Regions from separate parts of the Kribbella sp. NPDC104218 genome, predicted to be linked through region 3. Evidence: riboswitches for the same ligand, from Rfam matches in the RefSeq annotation. Region 3 holds a riboswitch; each other region holds the start of a gene.
The links. Region 3 has a riboswitch for glycine ahead of gcvP (aminomethyl-transferring glycine dehydrogenase). Riboswitches for the same ligand answer to the same signal wherever they lie in the genome.
Positions count from the first base shown of each region.

Region 1: it holds a riboswitch for glycine, as region 3 does, so the genes downstream of both, gcvT (glycine cleavage system aminomethyltransferase GcvT) here and gcvP (aminomethyl-transferring glycine dehydrogenase) in region 3, are expected to answer to the same signal.
Region 2: it holds a riboswitch for glycine, as region 3 does, so the genes downstream of both, ACZ6ZD_RS05890 (L-serine ammonia-lyase) here and gcvP (aminomethyl-transferring glycine dehydrogenase) in region 3, are expected to answer to the same signal.

Region 1 is NZ_JBVJMQ010000003.1:78,201-82,607, forward strand. Features, by position in the region: gene glyA (serine hydroxymethyltransferase) at 1-1,220, opposite strand, end outside; gene gcvH (glycine cleavage system protein GcvH) at 1,222-1,596, opposite strand; gene gcvT (glycine cleavage system aminomethyltransferase GcvT) at 1,605-2,708, opposite strand; glycine riboswitch at 2,773-2,870, opposite strand; glycine riboswitch at 2,876-2,971, opposite strand; gene ACZ6ZD_RS25435 (hypothetical protein) at 3,067-3,825, shown strand; gene ACZ6ZD_RS25440 (hypothetical protein) at 3,851-4,407, shown strand, end outside.
Region 2 is NZ_JBVJMQ010000001.1:1,254,045-1,258,451, forward strand. Features, by position in the region: gene ACZ6ZD_RS05885 (alpha/beta fold hydrolase) at 1-670, shown strand, start outside; gene ACZ6ZD_RS05890 (L-serine ammonia-lyase) at 674-2,047, opposite strand; glycine riboswitch at 2,128-2,220, opposite strand; gene ACZ6ZD_RS05895 (DUF3817 domain-containing protein) at 2,218-2,565, opposite strand; gene ACZ6ZD_RS05900 (alpha/beta fold hydrolase) at 2,664-4,052, shown strand; gene ACZ6ZD_RS05905 (hypothetical protein) at 4,056-4,283, opposite strand.
Region 3 is NZ_JBVJMQ010000003.1:1,315,662-1,320,068, reverse strand. Features, by position in the region: gene ACZ6ZD_RS30815 (bifunctional nuclease family protein) at 1-426, shown strand, start outside; gene ACZ6ZD_RS30810 (MerR family transcriptional regulator) at 729-1,235, shown strand; glycine riboswitch at 1,256-1,348, shown strand; gene gcvP (aminomethyl-transferring glycine dehydrogenase) at 1,423-4,254, shown strand; gene ACZ6ZD_RS30800 (serine hydrolase domain-containing protein) at 4,282-4,407, shown strand, end outside.

The sequences.
Region 1 (4,407 bases), 1.2 Mb from region 3:
CGCGCACGCAATTCAGCTGTGAACGACTCGCTCGGCTCCTGAATCAGAGCCGCTGCGACGATGTCGGCCACCTCCGCGAATTCGGCCGCCCCGAACCCGCGGGCCGCCAATGCGGGCGTCCCGATCCGCAGCCCAGACGAGACCATCGGCGGCCGCGGGTCGAACGGGACGGCGTTGCGGTTCACGGTCAGCCCGACCGAGTGCAGCCGATCCTCGGCCTGCTGGCCGTCCAGCGCCGAGTCGCGCAGGTCGACCAGCACCAGGTGCACCTGCGTCCCTCCGGTCAGGACCGTAATCCCGGCCGCGCGGACGTCGTCGGCCAGCAGCCGGTCCGCGATCGCCTGCGCGCCCTCGAGCGTCCGCCGCTGCCGGTCGCGGAACTCCTCCGACGCCGCCAGCTTGAACCCGACCGCCTTGGCGGCGATCACATGTTCCAGAGGACCGCCCTGCTGCCCGGGGAAGACCGCGGAGTTGAACTTCTTCGCCAGGTCGGCCCGGTTGGTCAGGATGACGCCGCCGCGCGGCCCGCCGAGCGTCTTGTGGGTGGTCGTGGTGACCACGTCGGCGTGCGGGACCGGGCTCGGGTGCAGCCCGGCCGCGACCAGCCCGGCGAAGTGCGCCATGTCGACCATCAGGTACGCGCCGACCAGGTCCGCGATCCGCCGGAACTCGGCGAAGTCCAGGTGCAGCGGGTACGCCGACCAGCCGGCCACGATCAGCTTCGGCCGGTGCTCGAGCGCGAGCCGCTCGACCTCGGCCATGTCGACCGCGAAGTCGTCCGGACTGACGTGGTACGCGACGACGTCGTACAGCTTGCCGCTGAAGTTGAGCCGCATACCGTGCGTGAGGTGCCCGCCGTGCGCGAGGTCGAGGCCGAGGATCGTGTCACCGGGGTCGAGCAGCGCGAACATCGCGGCGGCGTTCGCCTGGGCGCCCGAGTGCGGCTGGACGTTCGCGAAACCCGCGCCGAACAGGGCCTTGGCCCGGTCGATGGCCAGCTGCTCGACGACGTCGACATGCTCGCAGCCGCCGTAGTACCGGCGGCCGGGGTAACCCTCGGCGTACTTGTTGGTCAGGACCGAGCCCTGGGCCTCCATCACCGCGAGCGGTGCGAAGTTCTCGCTGGCGATCAGCTCGAGGGTGTCGCGCTGACGGCCGAGCTCGGCGGTGATGGCGGCGTGGATCTCCGGATCGAACGCGGCCAGGGACTGGTCGAGCATCTCACTCACCGCCGATCAGGGTCGTGTAGGCGGCGGCGTCCAGCAGGCTGACCTCGCCCGTGATCCGCAGCCGCAGCAGCCAGCCCGCGCCGTACGGGTCGGTGTTCACCAGGCCCGGGTCGGCGACGACGGCCTCGTTGATCTCGGCGATCTCGCCGTCGAGCGGCGCGAACAGATCGCTCACCGACTTGGTCGACTCGATCTCGCCGCAGGTGTCACCGGCGCGGACGGCGTCGCCGGCCGCGGGCAGCTCGACGTACACGACATCGCCCAGCGCTTCCCCTGCGAACGCTGTGATGCCGACCGTCGCGATGTCGCCGTCGACGGCGATCCACTCGTGCTCCGCGGTGTACTGCAGGTTGGTGGGAACGGACATGAGAGCTCCTAGGCGCGGCGGTAGAAGGGCAGGGCGACGACCTCGACGACGTCGTGGGTCCCGCGGATGTCGACGTGCAGCTGGGTGCCGGGCTCGTCGTAGCCGGCCCCGACGTAGGCCATCGCGATCGGGTGACCGAGGGTGGGGGACGGCGCACCGCTGGTGATCGCGCCGATCTGCCGCCCGGACTCCGGGTCGTGGACGGCGTACCCGCTCCGCGGCGACCGGCGTCCGGCCGAGGTGAGGCCGACGAGCACCTGCCGCGCGCCCTCGTCGCGCCGGCGGGCGAGCGCGTCCCGGCCGACGAAGTCACCCTCTTTGCCGAAGGCAACGACCCGGCCGAGCCCGGCCTCGAACGGCGTGGTCGCGGCAGTCAGCTCGTTGCCGTACAGGGGCATTCCGGCCTCGAGCCGAAGCGTGTCCCGGCAGGCCAGCCCGGCCGGCAACAGCCCGTGCGGAGCGCCGGCCGCCAGGAGTGCGGTCCAGATCCCGGCGGCGTCGTCCGGCCGGCAGTAGATCTCGAAGCCGTCCTCGCCGGTGTAGCCGGTGCGCGCGAGCAGGATGTTGCGCTCGGCAAGCGTCCCGGCGCAGATCGCGTAGTACTTCAGGTCGGCCAGCGGCAGCTCGGTGAGCGTGGCGACGATCTCGGCGGACGCGGGGCCCTGGACGGCGATCAGCGTCCAATCAGCCGTGGTGTCGCGCAGCTCGGCGTCGAAGCCGGCGATCCGCTCGACCAGCTCGTCCCGGACGGCGGCCGCGTTGCTCGCGTTCGCGACGATCAGGAAGTGTTCCTCGGCGAGCCGGTAGACGACCAGATCGTCGAGGATGCCGCCGTCCGCGGCGCACAGCATCGTGTACCGGGCGCGACCGGCGCCGATCTTCGACGGCTGCCCGACCAGGCTGTGGTCGAGCGCCTGCGCGACCTGCGGCCCGGTCAGCTCCAGCTCGCCCATGTGGGACAGGTCGAACAGGCCGGCCGCCGTCCGGACGGCGGTGTGCTCGGCGATGTCGGAGGTGTAGCGCACCGGCATCGACCAGCCGGCGAAATCGGTGAACGACGCACCGAGTCGTTGATGTTCCGCATGCAGCGGCGTTGGACGTGACGACGTCATGGCTGGGAGGCTCCCTCGGTCCGGCGTCACGGACACGTGACGCCTCTGCTGGGTGACCTCCCCGCTCTGTCATCGGTACCTGAGAGCTTCGCCGCCGGGTGTGGCGGTTTGCACCGTGGGTGCGGGTCGCCCGCAGTTGCGCGGGCACCCGGCTTTCCAGAGTTCGCCTCATCGGAACGGTCGCTTGGGCCTGAGAGATTCTGGGGAGATTTGCTCCTTCGGCGCCTCATCGTGATGGATGAGGACTCTCCCGCCCCGATTCGAACGGCGCGATATGCGGTTGAGCCGCCGACTCTAGGGTGTGCCCGGCGGCCGGGTCAATCGGCGTCCGGACCCGCTGATGTGATTGGGTCGGCGGGTGACTGCCAACGACGCCGAGGCCCGGAGCCGGCGCGCCCAGCTCGTGGTCTGGGGCGTGTACGTCGGGATCCCGGTGCTGTTCCTGATCGCGACGGTGACGATCAACCTGTCCGCCGACCAGGCGCTGGTGGACTGGAAATCGGTGCTGATCCCGGTCGCGGCGATCGCCGGCGGCTGGCTGTTCCGCGACCGCAGCCGCTGGAAGCCGGACCGCTGGGCCTCGGTCGGCGCGATCACCGGGAGCACCGCCGCGCTGTTCGGCGTCTTCGCGACGATCGTGATCGGCGGCCCGGCGCTGTTCTGCGTCCCGGCGGCCGCGATCGGCGGCGTGATCGGGTTCCTGATCGGCCGGTGGGGCGAGCGTCAGCTGCTCCGGCCCGCGGTGGCCGGGCTGGGGGACACGCCGTACGAGCTGACGTTCCGGATCCGGGGGATCAACCGGCTCCGGCTGACCGTCGGCGACACCTCAGTGACGCTGCGGGCGACCGTCCGGGCCAAGAGCGCGGACGGCGACAACACCCGGGAGAACATCCAGGACGTGCCGCTCTCGGTGCTGAAGGTGTCGGAGACCACGCTGGCCGGCGGTGAGGAGCTGGAGTACCCGATCCGCCTCGACCGGACGCCGGTCAGCACGCCCGGCCCGGCGCTCGTCGTCCAGACTCTCGCGACCGAATGGATCCTGCCGCACGACGAAGCCGTCGTACTGGCCGAGATCCTGAATCGCCGGATCGCCGCGGCCGCGGCGCCGGCGAACTGAGAGGACGGTCGCGATGTTCCGCCAGATGTCGGTTTTCGCGTGGACGCTGATGCTGCTCGGCCTGGGCGGACTGGCCTGGTTCGTGATCTGGCTGGTCCGCCGCGAGCGCTACCGCAAGTCGTTGCGGGATCGGGGCTGGACGTTCGTCGGCTCGCCGGCGTTCGCCGCGGTCGCGCGGCTGGGCAACCCGCCGTTCGGCATCGGGTTCACCCGGTCGCCGGACGATCAGATCACCGGGGCGACGAGCCAGGGCCGCCCGTTCCAGGTGATCGAGTACAGCAACGATCACTGGGGCGGCTGGGTCGGCATGGTGACGCTGTCGCGGCGGCTGCCCGAGTTGTGGATCACCGGCGGGCAGACGCAGCCCCGGTACGGCGTGATGGCGACGATGGTCCCGGTTCCGGCGCAGCTCGGGGCCGGTTGGACGGTCGGTGTCCAGGAGCCCGAGTTCGCGACCGACGTGCTGACCGCCCAGCTGTGTGAGCAGCTGTACGCGATGGCCGCCGGGCAGCCCGGGCTGAACCTGAGCATCGACGGCGACCAGCTCGTCGTCCTCGACCCGCCGCGCAAGGACGCCGAGCT
Region 2 (4,407 bases), on a different contig from region 3:
CGTGATCGCGCTCGACTTCCCCGGTTTCGGCGCCTCCCCCGACGTCCCGGACGGCGTCCCGGACGAGCTCGACAGCTTCGCCTACACCGTCGACGCGCTCTGCCGGGCCCTCGACGTCGATCGGCCGCACGTCGTCGGCAACTCCCTCGGCGGCCTGGTCGCGCTCCGCCTCGGCCAGCTCGAGCTGGCCCGCACCGTCACCGCGCTCTCCCCGGCCGGCTTCTGGTCACCCCGCGAGAACCGCTGGGCGATCAGCCTCCTCACCAACCTGCGCCGCGTCGCCCGCCGTACCCCCGAACCGACCGTACGCCGCCTCTCCCGCACCCCCGCCGGCCGCCGCGTCCTCACCGGCACCATCTACCACCGCCCGGCCCTCCGCGCCCCCGAAGCCGTCGTCGCCGAATCCCGCGCCCTCCGCGACGCCCCCGCCTTCGAACGCGTCGCCGCTCACGCCCGAGCCGGCGAAACCTTCCACGGCGACGTCCCCGCCGTCCCCGTCACCATCGCCTGGGGCACCCACGACCGCATCCTCCTCCCCATCCAAGCCGCCCGAGCCCACCTCCAACTACCCAAGGCCCGCTCCGTCCCCCTCCTCAACTGCGGCCACGTCCCCATGAACGACGACCCACCCCTGATCACCCGAACCATCCTCGAAACCACCAAAGGCTGAGGATCAGCACTCGATCACGTTGACGGCGAGGCCGCCGCGGGAGGTCTCCTTGTACTTGATCTTCATGTCGGCGCCGGTTTCGCGCATGGTCTTGATGACTTTGTCGAGGGTGACGACGTGGACGCCGTCGCCGTGCATGGCCATCCGGGCGGCGTTGATGGCTTTGACCGAGGCCATGGCGTTGCGTTCGATACAGGGGATCTGGACGAGGCCGCCGACCGGGTCGCAGGTGAGGCCGAGGTTGTGTTCCATGGCGATCTCGGCGGCGTTCTCGACCTGTTCGGGGGTGCCGCCGAGGACTTCGCAGAGGCCGGCGGCGGCCATCGAGCAGGCCGAGCCGACCTCGCCCTGGCAGCCGACCTCGGCGCCGGAGATCGAGGCGTTCTCCTTGTAGAGGACGCCGATCGCGGCCGCGGCGAGCAGGAAGCGGACGACGCCGTCCTCGGTCGCGCCCGGCACGAAGCGGCGGTAGTAGTGCAGGACGGCGGGGATGATGCCGGCCGCGCCGTTGGTCGGGGCGGTGACGATGCGGCCGCCGGAGGCGTTCTGCTCGTTGACGGCGAGGGCGAACAGGTTCACCCAGTCCATCACCTTGAGCGGGTCGACCGACCAGGGGTCGCGGGTGAGCTTGGTGTGCAGCAGGTGCGCGCGCCGCGGGACCTTGAGCCCGCCGGGCAGGACGCCCTCGGTCTCACACCCCTCCTGCACGCAGTCCTGCATGACCTGCCAGATGTGCAGCAGGCCGGCGCGGATCTCCTCCTCGGTCCGCCAGGCGAGCTCGTTGGCGAGCATCACCTCGCTGATCGACAGCCCGGACTCGCGGCACCGGTCGAGCAACTCCGCGCCGGTCCGGAACGGGTACTTCAGCACGGTCGTGTCCGGGACGATCCGGTCCCCCGCGGCGGCGTTCTCGTCGACGACGAACCCGCCGCCGACCGAGTAGTACGTCCGCTCCCGCAGGACGGCGCCGTCGGCCCCGCGGGCCAGGAACGACATCCCGTTCGGGTGGTACGGCAGGGCTTTACGCCGGTGCATGATCAGGTCGGTGTTGTCGTCGTACGCGATCTCGTGCGTCCCGTTGAGCCGCAGCCGGCCGCGCTCGCGGATGGTCTCCACGCGGGCGTCGACGGAGTGCGTGGCGACGGTCTCCGGGTCCTCGCCCTCGAGACCGAGCAGCACCGCCTTGTTACTGCCGTGGCCGTGCCCGGTCGCGCCGAGCGAGCCGAACAGCTGCGACTCGACCCGGGTGGTCGCGGTCAACAGGCCGTCGGCCACCAGCCCGTGGACGAACGTCCGGGCCGCTCGCATCGGGCCCACGGTGTGTGAGCTCGACGGGCCGATCCCGATACTGAACAGGTCGAAAACACTGATCGCCATCCGTGTGGAGGTCCCTTCCGGTCGTCGTTGACCGAGTGGTGTCCTCCCCACTCTGTTGGACCGATGTCCTCCAGAGGTGCCTCGCCCGTACGGTGAAGGTGCCTGAGAGATTCTTGGGGAGAGTTGCTCCTACGGCGCCCGGGTCGAGCCCAGGTCTCTCCCGCACGGGTTCATGCGGCTGTTGAATTAGCTTCCGCACGCGACGGTACGGCGGCCTGCTGGCCGCCGTCAATCCGGCCGGTCCGCACTGCCCAGATCTCGAAGAACCAGGTGAACAGCGGCGGAACACTCGCGGCCAGCGCGACCAGCGTGACCGGCCAGGACCAGCGCAGCGGGCCGCGGACGAGCAGCACCGTGAGCACGTAGACGACGAAGATGCCGCCGTGGATCGGGCCGAAGATCTTGACCCCGATCTCGTTGTCGGACAGCACGTACTTGAACAGCATGCCGATCAGCAGGCCTGTCCAGGAGACCGCCTCGGCGATCGCCACCACCCGGAACCACCGTGAGTGTGTCATCGCGCCCGACCCTAACAAGCCCCTCAAACGACAACCGGGGTGGTCCAGGGGGCGTTCCCCGATGCCCGCGAGCAAGCGATTACCGAAGACTCGAGGAAATGAGACCCAGAGCACTCGCGTGGACTGTCGCCCTGACCGTCGCCGCTTCCAGCCTCACCGTCCTCCCGGCCTCGGCCGCCGTGCAGTGGAAGGACTGCGTGGCCGAGGGCAAGGACGACCCCGCGGTCGTCCAGGGTTCCGAATGCGCGACGCTGCGGCTGCCGGTCGACTGGCGGAACCCGAACGGTCCGACCTTCGGGTTCGAGATCGCCCGCCGGACGGCGAAGCAGCAGCGCCTCGGCGTCCTCGTCTTCGGGCCCGGCGGCCCAGGGGACTCCGGCGTCGACCGGATCAAGACCGGGATCAGCCGCTTCAGCCCGCAACTGCAGGACCGCTTCGACATCGTCAGCTTCGACCCGCGCGGCATCGGCCGCAGCAACCCGGTGAAGTGCTCGGCCGAGCTGATGGCCGCGATGCCGTCCCCGATCATCAAGAGCGCCGCGGAGTTCACCGCGACCCTCGACTTCAACCGCCGCCTCGCCGCCGACTGCCGCGAGCACACCGGCCCGCTCTACGACCACGTCGACACCTGGCAAACCGTCCGGGACGTCGACGCCATCCGCCGCGCCCTCGGCGAACGCCAGATCTCCTTCCACGGCAGCTCGTACGGGACCCAGCTCGGCGCCCAGTACGCCGAGACCTACCCGCGCAACGTCCGGGCGATGGTCCTGGAGAGCGTGCTCGACCACAGCCTGGCCGGGCCGCGCCAGTTCCTCGACGTCCAGGCCGCCGGCGTCCAGGACTCGTTCGACGAGTTCGTGAAATGGTGCGACCGGACGCCGTCCTGTGCCCTGCACGGTCAGGACGTCCGGGCTGTCTGGGCCGATGCGCTGGCCCGGGCCGGCAACCCGTTCCAGCTCAGTTTCAGCACCTTCCGGATGCTTTACGGACCGCAGTGGAACGCTCTCGCCGACTCGCTGAAAAACCTTGCCCTCAGCAAACAATCCGCCGCGCTGACCGCGCACACTTTCATCCCGTTCTGCCAGGACTGGAACCTGCGCGTCACCAACTACCGCGACTACGCGAGGCTGCTGAACCGGATCGCCGACAAGAACCCGGACATGCCGTACCCCGGCCAGCTGATGGCCGTCTCGGTCTGCCTGGGCGCACCCAAGGCCAACAACCCGCAGCATCGCCTCAACGTCCGCAACCTGAGTACGCCGATCCTGCTCGCGAACGCGTTGCACGACCCCGCGACGGCGTACCCGATGGCCCGGAGCGTCGAGCGCCAGCTCGGCCGGCACGGCGTCCTACTCACCTACGCGGGCTGGGGACACGGCAGCTACAACAAGAGCGCGTGCATGCAGTCGGCGGTCGACAGCTACCTCATCGATCGCACGGTGCCGAAGCGGGGGACGACGTGTGCCGCCGTCCAGCCGACCGGCTGAACCTCAGACCGCGACGCCGGTGATCTCGAGAACCCGGTGCAGGTGATCGCCCCGGCGAGCGCGCTTCGACAAGGCGCTCAGCTCGGTGCAGGCGGCGTCGAGCGCCTGGGCCTGCGTCCGGCAGCGATCGACATACCAGAACGGATCGTCGGGCTGCGGGTCGTCCGCGTCGTCGATATCGGCGTACCAGTGCGCCGGGCCGTAGTGGACGACTCGCACTCGTAGGTTCATCACGGCTCCCCCGTTGGATCTCCCCTGATCCGGAATCCGAATCCGGCCGGCGCGTGACCGCGGCCCCCCACTGTCACGCGCCGGGCCGAGTTCGACCCTCCCCGACGACTACATCGTGCGGCGA
Region 3 (4,407 bases):
CGAGAGGTCGGCGGCGAGCGGTACCTGCCGATCTGGATCGGCGCGGCCGAGGCGAGTGCGATCGCTTTCGCCCAGCAGGGGATGGAGCCGCCGCGCCCGCTGACGCACGATCTGTTCGCCGAGACCATCCGGCTGCTCGGGCACACGCTCAGCCAGGTCCGGATCGTGAACCTGACCGACGGCGTCTTCGAGGCGGTCCTGGTCTTCGACGACAAGACCGAGATCTCCGCCCGCCCGTCGGACTCGATCGCCCTCGCCCTGCGCACCGGGACGCCGGTGTACTGCACCGAGGAGATCCTCGCCGAGGCCGGGATCCCGGTCCCGGACAGCGAGGGCGGCGCCGACGAGGTCGAGGAGGAAGAGGAGGTCGAGCGCTTCCGCGAGTTCCTCGACCAGGTCACCCCCGAGGATTTCGACAAGAGCTGAGCACGTTTCGGCCTTGGGTACCGGCAAGACCGGGAAGGTAACGATTCGTGTGGGAGTCGCGACACGCTAGCGGCTCGGAGCGGTTGTCGTTGACCCTCCCAGGTCGGCGGCTTACCGTGAAGGAGTTGTGGGGTGCGGTAACTCCACGGAGGTAACTCGTTCCAGTCGGTATCCAGGGAGGCTCAGGCGTGACACGCACCGGCGACACGGATCTGACGGCGCAGACCACGTCCGAAGCACGAGCCGCGGCGGCCGCCACTGCCGGCGTGCAGGGTCTGCTCTTCGACGACGATCTGCGGCCGATGCCCGAGGATGTCGGCTTCCGCGGGCCGACGGCCTGCGCCGCGGCCGGGATCACCTACCGTCAGCTCGACTACTGGGCGCGCACCGGCCTGGTCTCCCCGTCGGTTCGCCCCGCGACCGGCTCGGGGACGCAGCGGCTGTACGGTTTCCGTGACGTCCTGTTGCTGAAAGTGATCAAGCGCCTGCTGGACGCCGGGATCTCGCTGCAGCAGATCCGGACGGCGATCGCCCACCTGAGCAAGCGCGGGATCGACGATCTGACCCAGATCACGCTGATGAGCGACGGCGCCTCGGTGTACATGTGCACCTCGCCGGACGAGGTCATCGACCTGCTGGCCGGCGGCCAGGGCGTCTTCGGTATCGCGCTCGGCGGCGTCTGGCGTGAGGTCGAGGGCTCGCTGTCCGAGCTGCCGACCGAGCGCGCCGACGGTCACGGCGAGGACGACGGCGAGAGCCACGCCAGCGACGAGCTGGCCGCCCGCCGCCGGGCTCGCATGACCGGCTGAGGTACCCTCGTTCCAGCTGTTCACCGCACTCGGGAGAGTCCCGTTCATCCAGCGGGCGCCGAAGGGGCAATTCCTCCCCGGAACCTCTCAGGCCCATGGACCGGGTGCGTCAGGCGACTCTGAAGCGTGCGTCCGCGCCGTGACAGAGGGGGAGGCCACCGGAAGCGACTAGCAACGGAGCCTCTTGATGACCGAAATATCAGCCATCTTCGCCGACCGGCACATCGGGCCGCGCCCCGATGAGGTCGCCCGGATGGTCCAGCTGCTCGGGTACGCCGACGTCGACGCGCTCGTGGACGCCGCCGTCCCGGATTCGATCCGGATCGCGGAGCCGCTGCGGCTGCCGGAGCCGGCGTCCGAGGTGGACGCGCTGACCGAGCTGCGCCAGCTCGCCGCCCGTAACAACGTCGCCACCTCGATGATCGGCCAGGGCTACTACGGCACGTTCACGCCGTCGGTGATCGTCCGCCGCCTGGTCGAGAACCCGGCCTGGTACACGGCGTACACGCCGTACCAGCCGGAGATCTCCCAGGGCCGCCTCGAGGCGCTGCTGAACTTCCAGACCGTCGTCTCCGACCTGACCGGTCTCCCGACCGCGAACGCGTCGCTGCTCGACGAGGGCACCGCGGCGGCCGAAGCCATGACCCTGGCGCACCGGTCGAACCGCAAGAGCAAGTCGAACCGCTTCCTGGTCGACGCCGACACCTTCGCCCAGACCATCGCGGTCGTCGAGACCCGCGCCGAGGCGCTCGGGATCGAGGTCGTCGTCGCGGACACCACCGACGGCCTGCCGCAGGGCGACTTCTTCGGCTTCCTCGTCCAGTACCCGGGCTCGGGCGGCGTCGTCCGCGACCTGAAGCCGCTGATCGAGGCCGCGCACGCGCAGGACACGCTCGTCGCGGTCGCCTCCGACCTGCTCGCGCTGACCCTGCTCGAGGCGCCGGGGGAGGCCGGGGCGGATATCGTCATCGGCTCGTCGCAGCGGTTCGGCGTCCCGCTGTTCTACGGCGGCCCGCACGCCGGTTTCATGTCGGTCCGCGCCGGGCTGGAGCGCTCGCTGCCCGGCCGCCTGGTCGGCGTCTCGGTCGACTCCGACGGCGCCCCGGCGTACCGGCTGGCGCTGCAGACGCGTGAGCAGCACATCCGCCGCGAGAAGGCGACGTCCAACATCTGTACGGCGCAGGTCCTGCTGGCCGTCGTCGCGTCGATGTACGCCGTCTACCACGGTCCCGACGGGCTGAAGGCGATCGCGAACCGCGTCCACGACTACGCGGGCAAGCTGGCCGCGTCGCTGCGCGCCGGTGGCGTCGAGGTCGTCCACGGCGACTTCTTCGACACCGTCCTGGCCCGCGTCCCGGGCGCCGCCGCGGACGTCGTCGACGCCGCCCGGCAGAACGGCATCTGGCTGCGCGAGGTGGACGCGGACCACGTCGGCATCTCCTGTGACGAGAAGACCGATGTCGCCGCGCTGACCCGGGTCTGCCAGTCCTTCGGCGTCCAGTACGACGACACGCTCGCGGCCCCGGCCGTCGCGGTCGCGCGGACGTCGGAGTACCTGACCCACCCGGTCTTCAACACGCACCGCTCGGAGACGTCGATGCTGCGCTACCTGCGCAAGCTCTCCGACAAGGACTACGCGCTCGACCGCGGCATGATCCCGCTCGGCTCCTGCACGATGAAGCTGAACGCGACCACCGAGATGGAGGCGGTCACCTGGCCGGAGTTCGCCGACATGCACCCGCTGGCCCCGATCGAGGACGCCGCCGGCTACGTGAAGCTGATCAGCCAGCTGGAGCGCTGGCTGGCCGAGGTGACCGGCTACGCGAAGGTCTCCATCCAGCCGAACGCCGGCTCCCAGGGTGAGCTGGCCGGGCTGCTCGCGATCCGCGGCTACCACCGGGCCCAGGGCGACGAGGGCCGCAACGTCTGCCTGATCCCGTCCAGCGCGCACGGCACCAACGCCGCCTCGGCCGTGATGGCCGGGATGAAGGTGGTCGTCGTCAAGGGCAACGAAGACGGCACGATCGACCTGGCCGACCTGCGCGCCAAGGCCGACGAGCACGCGGACAAGCTGGCCGCGATCATGATCACCTACCCGTCCACGCACGGCGTGTACGAGGAGAGCGTGACCGAGGTCTGCCAGATCGTCCACGACCACGGCGGCCAGGTGTACGTCGACGGCGCGAACCTGAACGCCCTGCTCGGCCTGGCCAAGCCGGGTGAGTTCGGCGGCGACGTCAGCCACCTGAACCTGCACAAGACGTTCTGCATCCCGCACGGCGGCGGCGGTCCGGGCGTCGGCCCGGTCGCGGTCGCCGCGCACCTGGCGCCGTACCTGCCGAACCACCCGCTGCTCGACCAGGCCGGGCCGGAGTCCGGCGTCGGCCCGATCAGCGCCGCGCCCTTCGGTTCGGCCGGCGTCCTGGCGATCTCCTGGGCCTACATCCGGATGATGGGCGGCGAGGGCCTGACCGCCGCGACGAAGAACGCCGTCCTGACCGCGAACTATGTCGCCAAGCGGCTCGAGAACGTCTTCCCGGTGCTCTACACCGGGGAGAACGGCCTGGTCGCGCACGAGTGCATCCTCGACCTGCGCCCGATGACGAAGGAGACCGGCATCTCCGTCGACGACGTCGCCAAGCGGCTGGTCGACTACGGCTTCCACGCGCCGACGATGTCGTTCCCGGTCGCGGGCACGCTGATGGTCGAGCCGACCGAGTCCGAGGACCTCGGCGAGCTGGACCGGTTCTGCGACGCGATGATCGCCATCCGGCACGAGATCGACCGCGTCGCCGCGGCCGAGTGGCCGGCCGACGACAACCCGCTGGTGAACGCGCCGCACACCGCGGCCTCGGTCATCAACGACAAGTGGGAGCACGCCTACACCCGCGAGGAGGCGGCCTTCCCGCAGTCGGTCGACCGCGCCTCGAAGTACTGGCCGCCGGTGCGCCGGATCGACGGCGCCTACGGCGACCGGAACCTGATCTGCTCCTGCCCCTCCCCGGAGGCCTTCGAGTAAGCCCGGTTCGAATTAGAGTTCGGTCCTATGACTGATGTCCGTCCCGACACCGCGGCCGCCCTGTACGCCGCGGTCGCTGCCGCTCAGAGTGAGACCAGAGTGCCGTCGCTGGCGGCCGGGGTGGTGCGGGACGGACAGCTGGTCTGGACGGGT